DNA from 4 places in the Fundicoccus sp. Sow4_F4 genome. Region 4 is predicted to be linked to each of the others. Evidence: predicted binding sites of a transcription regulator. Region 4 holds the regulator's gene; each other region holds the start of a gene.

Region 1 (4,564 bases), on a different contig from region 4:
TCACTTCTGCCCCCGTACCTGATGTTGTTGGAATACCAACATACTTAGCTTTTTCGCCTAATTCTGGGAAGCGGAAGGCACGCTTACGGATATCCATGAATTTCTGTACTAGGTCTTTAAAGTCAACTTCAGGTTGCTCATAGAATAACCACATTACTTTAGCCGCATCCATTACTGATCCCCCACCAATTGCAATGATGGTATCTGGTTGGAAGAGACGTAATTGTTCTGCACCTTTTTCAACTGTTGTAATATCTGGATCGGGTTCAACCGCATCAAAGACTTGATAAGTAACTGGGTTACTACGTAGATTTAATTGATCGATTACTCGGTTTACAAAACCTAATTTTGTGATCGATTTATCTGCGATAATCATGACGCGTTCTACATCTTTCATTGAACGTAAGTATTGAATTGAATCGCGCTCAAAATAGATTTTTGAAGGTACTTTAAACCATTGCATATTGTTTCGACGTCTCCCCACTTTTTTGATATTAAGTAAGTTCATCGCACTTACATTATCCCCGACAGAGTTTTTACCGTATGATCCACATCCTAATGTTAATGATGGGATAAAGGCGTTATAAACATCTCCGATACCACCAAAGGTTGATGGTGCATTCCAAATGACACGAATCGCTTTAACACGGCGTCCAAATTCTTTACTTAAGTCAGCATCGCGAGTATGGATCGCTGCAGAGTGACCTAAACCGTTAAATTCCACCATTTGAGAGGCTTTTGTTAAACCGTCTTCAGTATTCTCAGCTTTCATTACTGCTAAAATTGGAGAAAGTTTTTCACGTGTCAATGGCTCATGTTCACCAACGCCACTTACTTCAGCTGCTATAATTGAGGCGTTGTCAGGAACAGTGAAACCAGCTTGTTCCGCAATCCATTGAACTGGCTTACCAACAATTGCGCTATTTAAACTTGCGTTTGCACAGTTTTTACTATTGGCTTTAGCTCCGAAACAGAATTCTTCTAATAGTGCTTTTTCCTTTTTGTTTACAAAGTATACATGGTAAGATTTTAATTCGTTAACGAACTCGTCGTAAATTTCTTTATCAATAATCGCTGCTTGTTCAGACGCACAGACCATACCGTTATCAAATGCTTTACTCATCACAATATCGTGTGCTGCTTGTTGAACGTCTGCAGATTTTTCAACATATGCTGGCACATTACCTGCACCCACACCTAAGGCTGGCTTACCACATGAGTAAGCAGCTTTAACCATGCTGTTACCACCTGTAGCAAGGATCGTTGCAATGCCGTCGTTGTTCATTAAGGCAGCTGTCATTTCCATTGATGGTTGTTCGACCCACTGAATACAATTTTCAGGTGCCCCCGCTTTAACAGCTGCTTCATAAACAACTCTTGCTGCATGAGCAGAACTTTCTTGCGCTCCTGGGTGGAATGCGAATATGATAGGGTTACGTGTTTTTAAGGCAATTAATGATTTAAAGATGGCAGTTGATGTTGGGTTTGTAACAGGTGTAATACCAGCTACGACCCCTACGGGTTCCGCGATCAATGTAAGACCTGTTACTTCATTGTCTTCGATGACACCGACTGTTTTTAAATGACGCATGTGATTTGTTACATGCTCACAAGCGAATAAGTTTTTCGTTGCCTTGTCTTCAAAAACGCCTCGACCTGTTTCTTCTACAGCATGTTTTGCTAAAATTCCGTGAGCATCAAGTGCAGCAACCGATGCTTTAGAAACGATATAATCAATTTGTGATTGATTGAGCATAATAAACTCTTTTAAAGCCCCTTGCCCTTTTTCTACTAATGTACTAATTGTTTCTACAGCATTAACTTCTTGAGTGTTAACAACAGTTTCAACCATTTTAATGTCCTCCCTGTATTTGCGTTGTTTTGATTACAACTACATGTTACCTCCTTCACAAAGATTTGTAAAGGACTATTTTTTTAGTCTTAAAAAAATTAAATTATAACAACGCTTTCATTGTTTGTAAAACAATCTTTTCTGTACTATTATTTATTTATAACTTTTTTTGATTGGAGTGCTTTATGAAAGAAATTCACGTGAAAAATGCACAAATTGAAGATGCAGAAGAAATTCTAGCCATTTATCGCCCTTATGTTTTGAATACTGCGATTAGTTTTGAAATTGAAGTTCCCTCTGAGGATGAGATGGCTCAACGGATTATTAATTATTCAAGCAACTATCCTTTCTTAGTTGCTACAATTGACAAGCAAATTGTTGGCTATGCTTATTCTGTCCCCTTTTCTCCTCGAAAAGCTTATGAATACTCCTGTGAAATGAGTCTGTATATCGATGAATCGGCTAAAGGTTTAGGCGTGGGGAGTCAGCTATACCAAAAGATGGAGGAAATATTAAAAAAACGAGGCATTGTCCAATTGATTTCTTGTATTACAGCTTCTAATACGAACAGTTTATTATTCTTTGAAAGACGTGGTTTTACAAAAGCTGGACAGATTCCTAATATTGGCTATAAATTTGATCAATGGCATGATGTCGTATGGATGATGAAAACAATCAATCCAGCAAGACTTGAAAACTAATAAAGAACGACCTGCTCTCTCATAGTAGTTATGAGAGAGCAGGTCGTTCTTTATTTAAGCTCTTTGAGTATCTACATATTGTTTTAGACGTGTCATCGCTTCTTGGAGATTAGCCATACTGGCAGCGTAACTCAAACGGACATAATTTTCCCCACCGATGCCGAAAGCATTACCAGGAATAAAGGCCACCGCGTTATTTAAGGCTAAATCCAGACAAAATTGGAAACTATCTTGATCTAAATCAGCAGGAATCTCTGCAAAAATATAAAAAGCTCCACTAGGTTTAATGATTTTAAAACCTAAATCTGTCATCGCTTCATAGATAAAGTCACGTCGCTTAATATATTCTTCTCTCATTGGGACAGCATCATCTGCGCCGTTGACTAAGGCTTCAGTAGCAGCCACTTGGGAAATTGTTGTCGCACAAGTCACCATATTCTGATGCACTTTGACTGCTTCTTTCATGATTTGACGTGGCGCAAACAGTAAACCAAGCCTCCAACCGGTCATGGAATGTGACTTAGAGACGCCATTAATCACAAACGTTTGTTCACGCAAATAACTTGCAATCGAAACATGAGGTCTATCAAAGACTAATTCACTATAAATCTCGTCACTGATAACAAATATAGGTTTGCCTCTTAGGACATCTGCTATTTTTTTGGCGTCTTCTTCAGTCCACATCACCCCTGTAGGATTTGTTGGATAGTTTAGAATAATCGCTTTAACGTTCTCACCATGTGTCTCTAAGGCTTCTTCAATCATTTCAGGAGCAAGCACAAAACCATTATCAGCTGTGTTGATATGAACGGGTTCGCCACCGTTGACTAGAATCATTGATTCATAGAGTGAAAACATTGGGTTTGGAACGAGAACTTTATCACCCGGATTTAAAACAGTCTGCAAGGCTGTTGATAAAGCCTCAGTCGCGCCAATTGTTGCGATTACTTCATCTTGGTCGTAATGCAAATCGTATTTGTTTTCCATAAAACGAGCCGCAGCCTGGAGTAATTCAGGAATGCCAGGAGTTGGAGCATAAGTCGTGCGATTATTCTGAATGGCTTCAATCCCTGCTTGCTTAACATGCTCAGGTGTTGCGAAATCTGGTTCGCCTAAGGTTAATTTTATGATTCCTTCTACTGAGGAAACCTTCTGGTCAAAATCACGAATTGCAGAAGTTGCAATTTTATGGACATTTCTATTAAAACGATTATCTAATAATGTCATAGTTCACCCTTCTCACGAAATTTTAATGTTCATTCTATTCTAGACTGTCAGCAGACTTCTTGCAAGAGCAATTGCCTTTTGCCCATTTATTTAAGTTGCAAGCTGTTCTTTTATGACCGTCGGACGTTTTGCCCTCTTTTGTAAAAAAACCTCTTTTTATCAAAGAGGAGGTGGTGTTTAACGATCTGCTTTAGCGAGTTTTCTCTCTAGCAAGTTCATTAGGGTTGAAATTGTAAATACCATCACGAAGTAAACGAGAGCCGTGAATAATAATGGCGTGAATGTCGTGTAGGTTGCGCCACGGACTGTGTCTGAGGCAAACATCAAATCTTTGATTCCTAAGACGGAAACGATCGACGTTTCTTTAATTAAGACTGCAAACTCATTACCAATGGCCGGTAAAATATTTTTGACGGCTTGTGGCATAATGACTTTTCTAAAGGTTACCCATTTTGGTAAGCCTAATGCACGCGCTGCTTCTGCTTGACCGTTATCAACGGATTGAATACCAGAACGCATAATTTCACTCATGTAAGCGACTGAGTTGATCGTAACAGCTAGTACCGCTGATGGGAAGTCATCTAGGTAGATTCCAAGCATTGGTAAGCCAAAGTAAACTAAGTAAACTTGTACAAGTAAGGGTGTACCTCGAATAATTTCTGTATAGACGCGCGCTAATGAACTAAGGACTTTATTAGATGAAATTCTTGCTAAGGCAAGTAAAGCTCCAAAAGGTAGTGATAAAACAACGACTGTAAATGATAACAGTAAGGTGTACTGTGCC
Region 2 (4,564 bases), on a different contig from region 4:
GCGTGATGAATGCGGTGTGTGAGGTGTAGCGTGAACTAGTTTGGAAAGGCCGGTGGATTTAGTTGGGCTTGTTTTCGCCAAGATCGTTCTTGCGACAAGACGATGGGTTTCGCTTGCTTTGCTCGCGATGATTTAATGAAGTTCAAGTTGGCTGTTTAATCGTGCTGGCGATAGGCAGCACACCTTTTTGGTTTTGGTGGGAGTGGTGGGTTGCTTGAAAGCAAGGACATGTGGTGTTTTAGAAAATATTTATTTTCGCCAAGATCGTTCTTGCGACAAGACCAGCGGTGTTGCTTGCTTTGCTCGCGACGATTTAATGAAGTTCAAGTGGCTGTTTAATCGTGCTAGCGACAGGCAGCACACCTTCTTGGTTTTACCTTATCTCACATCGTGGCGACACGAGCGACGGGTCGGGGAAGGTGTCTCACATCGTCGTGGCAAACGCCACGATGTGTAAACGTGAAAAAGTCCCAAAACCCGGTCAAATACGCATGTTTTTAGCACATTTTCGAGCAGAAACACCCCAAATGGCTCATTTCACATCGTGGCGATTCGAGCGACGGGCCCTGGAAGGTATTTCACATCGTCGCGGCAAACGCCACGATGTGGCGACAGAAGAATCCCCATTTCAAGACAGAAACGAAAAATTAGCCGGTCATAAATGTATATGGAAACCTTCTAATGAAGCCTTTAATGCAGACTAAATTACAGCCTGAAAAAAAAAGAACAATTTATTTTCGAATTAAAAGCATAAAACGCAAAAAAATGTGTATTTATATAAGAGGAAGTAAAACTAAATCACACTCAGGAAAGGAAAATTTTATGCAAGCAGAACAATCAGCGCTTCAACAACTAAGTTTTCAGAAGGACATTGCAAAGCCATTTGAACTTTTACAACTTGAAGTGCTAGAAAAACGGACGAATCTTTCAACGGATGATAAGAAGCTACTTTGGGTTCAAAGAATGGGCTATCAAGGTGAACGGATTTTCTTTGAGTTTATTACAAGATATGCTAAACAGCATTGGAAGGTGCTGTATCGTACATGGTTAAGTGTTAATGGTAGACTCGAATGTGACTTTATTATTATTACAAGAGTTGGCGTATATTTTTTTGAAATTAAACATTATAATGGCTCCTTTGTTTATGAAAATCATCATTAAATATTAAACAGCTAATTGAGTGTCTTATTTTCTTCAAATAAAAAAATAGCTCCTATTTCCAAAGAAACAGAAGCTAGTCTAAACTCATCGAATTAATCGCGGTAAACAGTTTGGGTCTGATTCATATAAGCATAACACAGACCAATCAAAATCCCGCCGCCGACATAATTGCCAACAAAAGCTGCTGACCATTGTCGAAGGATATTTAAAACGTCAAAGCCGCTAATTAAAGTTGCTTGATTGTACATCACTAAAGAAAATGAGCCGAAATTAGCAATGACATGGTCGTAGCCTAAATAAACAAACATAAAGACCGCTACCAAAATAACAGATACCCGGGCTGAGCTGTTTTTAATTAACAGAAAACCTAAGATAGCAATATTCACAAATACATTTGCCAGAATTCCTTCGACAAAAATTTGCCCAGTTGGTTTTGCCAACTTTCCAGCAACCGTCGTGACTAGATAACTTGACTCACTCAGGCTCATGAAAGGGGCGCTGAAACTTGCTAGCCAGCCAATCAATAAAGCTCCCACCAAGTTGAAGAGGGTACAGTATAATAAAATTTTCACAGCCTTTGAGATGTTGATTGATTTATAATACACTCCGGCTGTTAAAAACATCATGTTGGATGTCGCCAATTCCGTGTTGAGGAATAAGACAAATACTAAGCCCCAAGCGAACAAAAAAGCAAAAACAAACTTACCTAGAGCTGGATGAATTAACATACTATTATCAGCTGCAATCCCACCGACAGCCGTTGTTAAGGTCAAGAATGCCCCCGCTAAAGTCGCCCTTAAAGCGTAGCGCCACTTGCTTTCATTAAATAATGCTTCTTTTTTATGACAGGCCTTAGCGATTGTCGTCGAAAAATTTGTTACTCCCAATTCCATATTAATCCCTCCCGATGATTATGTCATTGTTTATTATATCACAAACTCCAGGCGGTTCAATAGGTCTATATATGAAAATACATCGTCGGCGCCGCCCACCTGAGGTCTAGTTACTCTGATATCAAAGGAGTCATTTACTCAAATGTACAGACGAAAAAACCTCACAGGCGTGAGGTTCTAGCGTTTATTCGTTGAAATATTTTTCGTACAAGCTTGCTAGAGCTTGCTTCTGGTCCTTAATCGCAATCGCAAAAATCATACTGATTTCGGACGCCCCTTGGTTAATCATGCGAATGTTAATGTTTTTCTCAGCCAAAGCACTCGTGGCTTTATTGGCTAAACCAGTCACATCACGCATGCCTTCGCCCACAATAACCATCATGGCTAAATCTTCTTCGATTTGCACCCATTCTGGGTTCAATTTATCTTGGATTTCTTGCACAATTTGGTTTAACTCATTATCTTTTAGACGGTGAGAGCGAATAATGATCGAGATGTTATCAATTCCTGAAGGAATATGCTCAATCGAAATATTATGGTCTTCAAAAATTTGTAGCAAACGACGCGTGTAACCCACTTCGCGGTTTAATAAATACTGGCGCATCGTAATGGCCGTAAACCCTTCATCACTACTAATCCCGATGACAGGATATTCGTTGACATCACGACGCTCCGCCACAATCCGTGTACCTTTAATTTCCGGCTGATTGGTGTTACGGATTTGAACGGGGATTTTCACTTGATACAAAGGCTCCAGCGCCTCATCATGAAAAATGCTGAAACCTGAGTAAGATAGTTCTCGCATTTCTCGGTAAGTAATGGCATTAATCGCGTGAGGATTGCGAACATGACCCGGGTGAGCAGAGAAGATGTAACTTTGGTCAGTAAAGTTCTCGTAGACATCGGCTTCTAAACCGCGAGCCACAATAGCCCCAGTGATATCAGAACCGCCACGTGGGAAAGTAACGATGTCGCCTTTCTTCGAATAACCAAAGAAACCTGGAATCACGATCAAAGACTCGTTTCCAATCAATTGCTTCAAATTATCATAGGATTCGGGTAATAGTTGGGCGTTTGAAGGCTCATCTGTTACAAAAATACCTGCATCTTTGGGAGATAAGTAGGCCGATTGGATGCCTAGGCTAGTTAAATAATCACTGACAACTTGTGCATTAAAATCTTCACCGGCTGACTTTAAGGCATCTAATAATCGTGCCTCATCTTTGATCATCGCCAAATAGCCACGCAAAGTTCGGTCGAAACGCTCGATTAGAGCGGTTGATAAACCTAATTCCTCAACAATCAACAGATACCGTTTGAGTATACTCTCAAGGGCAGGTTGAACATCAAGCCCTGCTAAATGGTTTGTAAATAAAGCAATTAATAAATCAGTCACTTTCGTATCCGATTCTTCACGCTTACCTGGCGCGCTAACAACAACTGCTCGAATATCTGGGTCATTTTTAATAATATTGGCAACCTTTTTAATCTGGCTCGCAGAACTTAAAGAACTACCTCCGAATTTCGCTACTTTCATATACATACGTCCTTTTTATTCATTTCATCTCTTACAATAATACAATAACGGCTAGCAAAAACATAGCATTTACGGTAAAATAATTATAATTAGATGAGAAAACAATGAAGAAGGTAGAGGAAGATAAGAATATGAAGATCGCAATTCTAGGTTTAGGTACGGTAGGTTCTGGAGTCGTTGAACTCTTACAAATTAATCACGAGAAAATCAGTCAGTCGATTGGCGAAACGCTAACCGTTACTCATGCTTTTGTCAATGATGTGACGAAGCAACGTGACGTTGATTTGACAGGGATAACCATCACCGATGATATCAATACAATCTATGAAAGCGATGTGGATTTGGTGGTCGAAGTCATGGGCGGCATTGAAAAAACGCGTGCCATTATTCAGCGCTTCCTAGCCAATGGCGTGCATGTTGTCACAGCAAACAAAGATTTACTGGCCTTACATATCGATGAATTAAGTCAACTGGCGAATCAGCACAAAGTGGTGCTAGCCTATGAAGCTAGCGTTGCCGGTGGCATTCCGGTTATCCGTGGGATTCAAACGGGACTTAACAGTAACCAAATCAGCCAAGTGTTGGGTATTCTCAACGGTACTAGCAACTATATTCTGACACGCATGACCCAAGATGGTTGGGATTACCAGGTTGCTCTAAATAAAGCCCAAGCACTCGGTTATGCGGAAGCCGATCCAACCAATGACGTCGAGGGCTTCGATGCCGGTCGCAAAATAGCGCTCTTATCGCGTTTGGCTTACAACAGGTCCATTCAATTAGATCATGTCAAACACCGTGGCATTTCAAACGTAGAAGTGGTTGACCTAGACTATGCAAATCAAGCAGGTCTAGTCATGAAACTGTTAGGAAAAAGCCGCCACGATGCTGACAAAGATATGGTTTCTGTCAATGTGGAACCAGTCTTACTACCAATGACGCATCAATTGGCCCATGTCAATGATGCGATGAACAG
Region 3 (4,564 bases), on a different contig from region 4:
AATGAATTAAAAGATGTCAAAAAACGACTACAAACACCTCGTAAATCTCTGGTTGAAGCTGAAATTCAAGAAATTAGTGTTGAAACGACCTTGCTAATTCCAGAAGAAAAAGTGTATGTGTCTGTGACTAAAGAAGGCTATCTGAAACGTACTAGTCTGCGCTCCTTCTCTGCTTCAGATTCATTAGATCTCGGTAGTCGTGACCACGATTATCCATTATTTGTGCAAGAATTAAGCACACATGATGCAATTATCCTTGTAACGAATAAAGGGAATTATATTCACTTGCCGGTCCATGAAATGCCAGATATTCGATGGAAAGAAATCGGCATTCATTTATCCCAAAACTATCAATTAGCTAGCGGAGAACAAATTATCAGCGTCTTTTCATCAATCAAAGGCGGCGTGCAAACCCAATCGGCTACGCAAACACAAGATGAGTCTGATAATATTGTGTTAATCACTCGTAACGGACGTATTAAGCAAACGAGTTTGTCTTTATTCACGACTTACAGAAGTTACAAGTCGAGAACAGCAGTAGCAATGACAATGAAGGATGCTGATGATGAATTACTTGCAGCAATTAGGGCCAAACAGGGCAGTGAATACCAAGTGGTTCTGCTGACGGCTAAAAGTTATAGTTTACGTTATGACTTAGAAGAAGTGTCGCAAACTGGTCTGAAAACTCAAGGAGTCATCTCCATTAACTTGAAAGATGATGACAATGTCGCAGCAGGAATGTTGTTTGACCAATCAATGAATCGTCCACAAGCTTTAGTTTTAACACAAAGAGGACATTTAAAACGCTTTGATATTGATATTATTAATCAAGCGGGGCGTGGTAGTCGTGGAATCTTATTACTGAAAGAATTAAAAACGAATCCACATAGGATTTTAACAAGTATTCCGTTGTCGCATGGCAGTATTCCAGTCGTTCTTTACGGCGATACAGGTTATGTCTATGAATTTAATACAACGGACATCCCGTTAACTGAAAGGCTGGCGAATGGTTCGGCTATTTCTGAGATAGATCAATTAGGAAAAGTCCTTACGATGCATCCAGCACGTCTAAAAATGTTAGACGACAACTAAAAACAGATTGAGAACTGTGCCACAAACTATCTTGTTATAGTTTTATTGGTACAGTTTTTTTCTGTCTTAAAACAGATTGGAATAATTTAGCAAAAATGAGATTACTATAATAAAGCCTTTGTAAGCGTGTATAAGAAATTGATTAAAATGCAGAAAAATACAAAATTATGTAAAAAGCCTATTGCTTTGTTTGTGAATCATGATACAATAAGGGTGAAATGTTGAACAAGTCGTTTGTCATATTTTAATCGGAAAGTATAACAAGGAGGATTTATTATGAAACAGTGGCAAGGGTTTAAAGGAAAAAAATGGCAAGAACAAGTAGACGTGCGTGAGTTTATTCAAGCTAACTTTAAAGAATATACAGCGGGGGATGAATTTTTAGCAGGACCTACAGAAGCAACCGTAGAACTATGGGACGAAGTCATGGAATTAACTAAACAAGAACGCGACAACGGTGGCGTACTTGATATGGATAATAAGATTGTTTCGACAATTACTTCTCATGAAGCAGGTTACATCGATAAGGAGTTAGAAAAGATTGTTGGTTTCCAAACAGATAAACCATTAAAGCGTAGCTTCCAGCCATTCGGTGGGATTCGAGTGTCAGAAAACTCATTGGAAGCCTATGGTTACGAAGTTGATCCAGAAAACCATAAAATTTTTACTGAATATCGTAAAACACATAATCAAGGTGTCTTCGATGCTTATACACCAGACATGCGTTCTGCACGTAAATCGGGTGTCATTACTGGACTACCAGATGCTTATGGACGTGGACGTATTATCGGTGACTACCGCCGTGTTGCTTTATATGGGGTAGATTTCTTGATGGCTGAAAAACAAAAAGATTTCGACAATATTGGCTATGGTACGATGTCAGATGACATCATTCAATTGCGTGAAGAAGTTAGCGAACAATATCGTGCTCTGAAAGATCTTAAAAAACTAGGTCAAATCTATGGCTTTGATATTTCAGTCCCTGCCGAAAGTGCTCAAGAAGCTTTCCAATGGACGTATTTAGCATATTTAGCTGCCATTAAACAACAAAACGGTGCCGCAATGTCACTTGGCCGTGTCTCTACATTCTTAGATATCTATGTAGAACGTGATTTAGCCAACGGTACATTAACAGAAGTTGAAGCACAAGAATTAGTCGATCATTTCGTTATGAAATTACGCTTAGTTAAATTTGCCCGTACGCCAGACTATAATGACTTATTCTCAGGTGATCCAACTTGGGTAACTGAATCTATTGGGGGGATGGGTAATGACGGACGTTCATTAGTCACTAAAAGTTCATTCCGTTTCTTACACACACTTTCAAACTTAGGTCCAGCACCTGAACCAAACTTAACAATTCTATGGTCAACACGCTTACCAGAACCTTTCAAAAGATTTGCTGCTAAGATGTCAATCGTATCATCTGCTATCCAATATGAGAACGACGATATTATGCGTCCAACATATGGTGATGACTATGGGATCGCTTGTTGTGTGTCTGCAATGGAAATTGGTAAACAAATGCAATTCTTTGGCGCTCGTGCCAACGTTGCAAAAGCACTTCTTTATTCAATCAATGGTGGGGTAGATGAGAAGCTAAAAGCACAAATCGGACCGAAATACCAAGCAATTACGTCAGAGTATTTAGATTATGACGAGGTTATGGAAAGATTTGATGACATGTTAGAATGGTTAGCTGGCCTATACGTCAATACATTAAACATTATTCATTATATGCATGATAAGTATAGTTATGAAAGTATCGAAATGGCATTACATGATACAAAAATTAAACGTACAATGGCAACTGGTATTGCTGGTTTCTCAGTGACAATCGATTCATTATCTGCCATTAAACATACAAAAGTTAAAACGATTCGTGATGAAAATGGCCTAGTGGTTGATTATGAAATTGAGGGAGACTATCCTAAATATGGTAATAACGATGACCGTGCCGATCAAATAGGTATCGACTTACTTAAATCATTCATGACAAAAGTTAGAAAACATCCAACTTACCGTAATTCTATTCATACAACATCAATTTTAACAATTACTTCAAACGTGGTTTATGGTAAGAAAACAGGTAACACGCCAGATGGACGTCGTGCAGGAGCACCATTTGCACCAGGTGCCAACCCAATGCATGGTCGTGATACTCACGGCGCACTTGCTAGTTTAATGTCAGTAGCTAAAATGCCTTATGAATATTCAATGGATGGTATTTCAAATACCTTCTCAATCATTCCAAAAGCGTTAGGTAAAGAAGATGCTGTTCAACAAGAAAACTTATCAAGTATGTTAGATGGGTACGTTGCACAAGGGGGACACCACCTGAACGTTAACGTCTTTAATCGTGAAACTTTAATGGACGCAATGGAACATCCCGAGAATTACCCACAATTAACCATTCGTGTGTCTGGATATGCCGTTAACTTTATAAAATTAACACGAGAACAACAATTAGATGTAATTAACCGTACAATGCATAGTTCAATGTAAGGTCCTAATATTTCTTACAAGCTTGCTAGTTTTAGCTAGTAAGCTTGTCATTTTAGTGAAAGGAGCTGGCGGAATGACTGAAGTAGCTACGCCAATTATCGGCCATGTGCACTCGACCGAAAGTTTCGGTTCAGTAGATGGTCCAGGTATTCGATTTATAACATTTATGCAAGGTTGTCGTATGCGATGTGAGTTTTGCCATAATCCTGACACTTGGAATATGAAAGGCGGCCATCCATATACCCCTCAACAATTATTTGATGAAGCTATCCAATATCGAGCTTTTTGGGGTAGTAAAGGGGGCGTAACGATTAGTGGTGGGGAACCTTTACTACAAATCGATTTCTTGATTGAGTATTTTAAGATTTGTAAAGAAAATGGTATTCATACAACAATTGATACATGCGGGCAACCGTTCACTTTTAAAGAACCTTTTTTTGGACGCTTTCAAGAATTGCTTAAATATACTGATTTATTTTTATTTGATATTAAGCATATTGATACAGAAGGGCATCGCCGTTTAACTGGTCATCCTAATAATGGCATTCTGGATATGTCTCGTTATCTTTCTGATATCAATCATCCAGTCTGGATTCGTCATGTCTTAGTCCCAGAACGCACAGATTATGACGAGTTTCTTTTACGTTTAGGTGACTATGTGGCAAGTTTAGATAATGTATTAAAATTCGAGATTTTACCTTATCATAAGATGGGGGTTTATAAATACGAAGCGATGGGGATTAAATACCGCTTAGAAGGAATTGATCCGCCAACACCTGAAAGAGTAGAAAATGCTCGCCGTTTATTGAGAACAGACGATTACAAAAACTACCTAAATTATTAAACTACATTTGCTAGTTAATAAAAATCAAAGCTCTTTAAAAGAGGGCTTTGATTTTTTTATTTTTGAACAGATAGTTTATCTACTAAAGTACGCAAATGTATCAGATTTAATTCATTTTTTTGT
Region 4 (4,564 bases):
GTGACCTATTTAAGAAATTAGATATTTCATGGAGCTTAATCCAAACACCTGTTTGGTTAGGAATCGCAACAATTACAATGACAATGTTACCAGGAACACCGGCTATTCAAAACGTTATTCCAATTCAATACTTAGGCACCTCTTTAACAGCAGCCGCTATTCCATCTATCTTGGGTGCGATCGCAACGACAATTTGGGGTCTATGGTATATGAAGTTCATCTTAAACCGTTCAATCGCCAAAGGTGAAACGTATGCAACGCATACAAATGAAGAAGAAGTCGTTGTATTAGACCGTGAGTTACCTTCATTTGCGGCTTCAATCACTCCTTTAGCAGTGTTAGTAACGATTGCCATTTTAGGTTCAGTGTTCGGTAACGCCTTCTGGAAAACAAACGTTATCTATTTCGCATTAATCGTAGGTATTCTATTAGCGATTGTTTTATTCCGTAACTTCGTTCCGAAAACAATGCAATCATTAAGCCTTGGTGCTCAAGGATCGATCGGACCACTATTCTCGACTGCTTCAGCGGTAGCGTTTGGTGCAGTTGTAATGGCAGCTCCAGGCTTCGTCTTATTCTCTGAATTATTATTAGGCATCCCTGGTGGACCAGAAGTACAATTAACAGTATTAACGGCAGCAATGTCAGGGATCACTGGGTCAACGTCAGGTGCTTTAGGAATCGTATTACCTACTTATGGTCAATACTTCGTAGACGCTGGGATGCATCCAGAAATGGTTCACCGGATTGCTTCAGTTGCCGCCAACATCTTAACAGACGTTCCTCACGGTGGTGCGGTTATTACGTTCTTAACTTTAACTAAATTAAACTACAAGAATGGTTTCAAAGACCTATTCACAGTGGTTACAATTGGTGCCATCATTTCAGTTATCGTGATCATCGCTTCAGGCGCTATCCTTTACTAAACAGTAGCACCCAACTAAACACCAAACGGACGGGGCGCATGCTCCGTCTGTTTTGGAATAAACGGCTGGGAGGACGGTGGGACAGTGAGATGGCGGTAGGTGGTAGGGTAATTAGTAGGTTTGGTGGTTTGGAGAGGGCTGGGAGGGTGTGTGAAGGCGGCGCAATGAGTTGAAGTGTAGTGGCTTGAAGTAAAGTGGATTGAAGGGGCGCGTAGAGGATGGGCCAATAGGTCTGTTGGTTCCTGGCTATAGGATATAATGGAGTCGCGGGCAGTGGCTTAGCTTTTTCGCTAGCCTGTAACCCTTGGCTAGATGCAAGCTACGCGTTTCATGTATTAAAGAGACAGGCGGAGTAGCGAGTTGTAACTCGCCACGATTTTAGGTCTTGTGGGTCTAATTTAATCGTCGTGAACTGCAGGGAACGACACCGCTAGGGTGTGTGGAAATCTATTATATAAGGAAGCTGTGCAAGTAAAGTCAGTATGCTTGTGCGTAAAAGTAAATTTGTAGGAGTTTAGTACGTGGCGAAGTGAGCGATGATGTGTAAGACCCTCTAACATTCGTCGGTCCCGGTGCCGTGATGTGACCGATGAAAGTCCAGAATAGACCGCTCACTTTTACGGGCTAGTTTGGCTAGTCGGTGGTTCATGACAATCGACAGGCGTAAGTGTCTTAATAATAGCTTGTCACGAAGGTTCGACTCGTTCAGTTGAATATTGAGCCGCTACTCACACCGGTTCATCTGGTGAAGACAGGCGCCTTAGCCACTCCTCACACCGACTCAGCTGTAAAAATAATAAACAGGCCAACATTATACCCACCAGAAAAACTTAAGTCATCATGTTACAATATAACCAGCAGAGTCGAAGGGTACAAGCTAAACTCTCAAATGAATCAGTACTATTTTGATCAAAAACTTAAAACTGAAAGGGGCAACTAATTTGCTACAATACATATTTCACGAGATGACACTTACTTGGTTGGAAGGGATGCGTTATAAGTTACAAGACGGAGGGACGTTATTTGGTCCAGTACCTAAGGCTGTTTGGCAACGATTTTTCCCGGTTAACGAACACAACCAAATTCCAGAAATCTTGGCGCCAATCTTGATTCAATATCAAGGTAAAAATTATTTGATTGATACCGGCTTAGGTACAGACAAATTAGATGACAAACAAAAGCGTAATCTAGGCGTTCATAGTGATAACAAAATAGAGGAATCACTCGCCCAACTTGGTTTAAAACTAACCGATATCCATGTCGTCTTGATGACCCATATGCATAATGATCATGCCGGTGGTTTAACCCGTTACAACGAAGCAGGCGACTTAGTTTCGACCTTCCCTAATGCGACCATCTACATGACCGGAACCGAGTGGCAAGAAGTTCGCCATCCTAATGACCGTACGAAAGGCACTTACTTGAAAGAAAACTGGCAAGCGGTGCAAGACCAAGTAACGACTTTTGGTGATAAGTTGCAAGTCGCACCTGGCATTACCATGATTCATACAGGTGGCCATTCAAACGGCTTAGCAATAATCAAGCTGGACCAAGCAGGCGAAACCATGATTCACATGTCTGACTTGATGTTGACGCATGCGCACAAGAATCCTTTATGGGTAGGTGCTGTCGATGATTATCCAATGGACTCTGTAGCGGCCAAGCAAGCCTTCTTACCGGAAGCTTTCAAGAACAATTGGAAGTTTTTCTTCTACCATGATCCTTACTATGCGGTGTTACAATACGATGAATCAGGTCAAAATATTGTGTATCACTTAGATCATGAAGTGGAGCCATTGACAACGTGGAGTGACTTGCAAGACAAGCGCATTCCTTTTGTAGACTAGAACGCCACTAATAAAAAATAAATAAAAAAAACAACATACTGAAGCCACTTGCTCATCACATGTGGCTTCAGTATGTGAATGTGTGAATGTAAGTGCCAGCATTCGATAAACACTTTAATTAAGGCTATAACTTTTACTTATCAATGAGTACATTATTGAGCAAACTATCAAGACACCTTGACGCAGCACTTAAAATTTGCAAGATGGCTTAATGTCATATTTTGTGAAGTGAAGTAAAATTAATCCGCTTTCGAGGCTAGACAAATAACCCTCATCAAGTTAAACTAATAGCAAGGATTGTGAAAAAATGCTATAATCTACTTGAAATGATTAAAAAATTTGTTAGTCTAGTTAACTTGTGAAAGAAGGAATAAATCATGCATAAAGATATACCCAGAGCGACAGCGAAACGTCTGCCGATTTATCACCGCTATTTAAGATTTCTGCACAATGCAGGAAAAAAAAGAATCTCATCAACTGAATTAAGTGATGCTGTTAAAGTCGATAGCGCGACAATCCGTCGTGACTTCTCATACTTTGGGGCGCTAGGAAAACGTGGCTACGGCTACGATGTGGATTACCTATTGGACTTTTTCAGCAAAACGCTGAACCAGGACCGTTTAACGTCGGTTGCCTTGGTTGGGGTCGGGCATTTAGGAAATGCGCTACTGAATTACAACTTCCGTAAAAACAACAACGTGCGTATCGGCGCAGGTTTTGATATTAACCCGGATATCGTGGGAACGATTCGCTCAGGCGTGCCAGTTTACCACATGGACGAATTGGAGGAGCAAATCCAACAACAAGCGATTGAAATTGTCATCTTGACCGTGCCACAAGCATCGGCTAACGACATCGTCGACCGTCTGATCGACTCAGGCATCAAAGGGATTCTAAACTTTACGCCACTGCGCTACGACGTACCCAAACACGTCCGCGTCCAAAACGTCGACTTAACGAATGAATTACAAACATTAATCTACTTCATCGACAGCAACTTGGACGAAAGCGACGACCTAGAGTCAGAATTTACTTAATTAGGGAAAATAAGCATAGTAGTAAGATAATGAAACAGGCCCCTCGGTAAAACGAGCGGCCTGTTTTTGTGTGGATTGAAAAGGGTTGGGTCATTGGGGCGGGAGTTACATTAGTGACAATAGGGGGCTAAGCGACCGACGAACTCTCGCACCTTTTGGGTGAGTGGGAGTGGAAAATAAGGAACAGGTTTGGGTGCTGACATGTCAAGACCTTTGAAGAATAGTTACCGCGCAGTCGGCACTAGCCACCTGTTATCCTGCCGACTCTATTGTAAGGTCGGCACTAGCCACGCGTAATCCTGCCGACTCTTATGTAAGGTCGGCACTAGCCACCTGTTATCCTGCCGACTCTTTTGTAAGGTCGGCACTATCCACGCGTAATCCTGCCGACTCTATTATAAGGTCGGCACTAGCCACCTGTTATCCTGCCGACTCTATTGTAAGGTCGGCACTAGACACGCGTAATCCTGCCGACTCTATTGTAAGGTCGGCACTATCCACGCGTAATCCTGCCGACTCTATTGTAAGGTCGGCACTATCCACGCGTAATCCTGCCGACTCTTATGTAAGGTCGGCACTAGCCACCTGTTATCCTGCCGACTCTTTTGTAAGGTCGGCACTATCCACGCGTAATCCTGCCGACTCTATTGTAAGGTCGGCACTATCCACGCGTAATCCTGCCGACTCTATTGTAAGGTCGGCACTATCCACGCGTAATCCTGCCGACTCTATTGTAAGGTCGGCACTAGCCACC

The links. Region 4 encodes Rex, which represses fermentation and respiration genes when NADH is low (regulators of the CRP and FNR family bind a similar motif). Its sites were predicted from a motif close to TTGTGAANTANTTCACAA; they were not measured.
Region 1: a site for Rex is predicted at 1,896-1,913, ahead of adhE (bifunctional acetaldehyde-CoA/alcohol dehydrogenase). Genes of this name have one in related genera too.
Region 2: a site for Rex is predicted at 2,081-2,098, ahead of ACTQ5J_RS09935 (formate/nitrite transporter family protein). Genes of this name have one in related genera too.
Region 3: a site for Rex is predicted at 1,283-1,300, ahead of pflB (formate C-acetyltransferase). Genes of this name have one in related genera too.

What each region holds. Positions count from the first base shown of each region.
Region 1 is NZ_JBQKLQ010000001.1:572,953-577,516, reverse strand. Features, by position in the region: gene adhE (bifunctional acetaldehyde-CoA/alcohol dehydrogenase) at 1-1,852, opposite strand, end outside; gene ACTQ5J_RS02665 (GNAT family N-acetyltransferase) at 2,038-2,553, shown strand; gene ACTQ5J_RS02660 (pyridoxal phosphate-dependent aminotransferase) at 2,608-3,780, opposite strand; gene ACTQ5J_RS02655 (amino acid ABC transporter permease) at 3,958-4,564, opposite strand, start outside.
Region 2 is NZ_JBQKLQ010000006.1:142,169-146,732, reverse strand. Features, by position in the region: gene ACTQ5J_RS09940 (nuclease-related domain-containing protein) at 694-1,161, shown strand; gene ACTQ5J_RS09935 (formate/nitrite transporter family protein) at 1,254-2,054, opposite strand; gene ACTQ5J_RS09930 (aspartate kinase) at 2,239-3,591, opposite strand; gene ACTQ5J_RS09925 (homoserine dehydrogenase) at 3,696-4,564, shown strand, end outside.
Region 3 is NZ_JBQKLQ010000001.1:550,034-554,597, forward strand. Features, by position in the region: gene parC (DNA topoisomerase IV subunit A) at 1-1,092, shown strand, start outside; gene pflB (formate C-acetyltransferase) at 1,369-3,597, shown strand; gene pflA (pyruvate formate-lyase-activating protein) at 3,671-4,441, shown strand.
Region 4 is NZ_JBQKLQ010000002.1:84,890-89,453, reverse strand. Features, by position in the region: gene ACTQ5J_RS04490 (GntP family permease) at 1-926, shown strand, start outside; gene ACTQ5J_RS04485 (MBL fold metallo-hydrolase) at 1,892-2,773, shown strand; gene ACTQ5J_RS04480 (redox-sensing transcriptional repressor Rex) at 3,151-3,810, shown strand.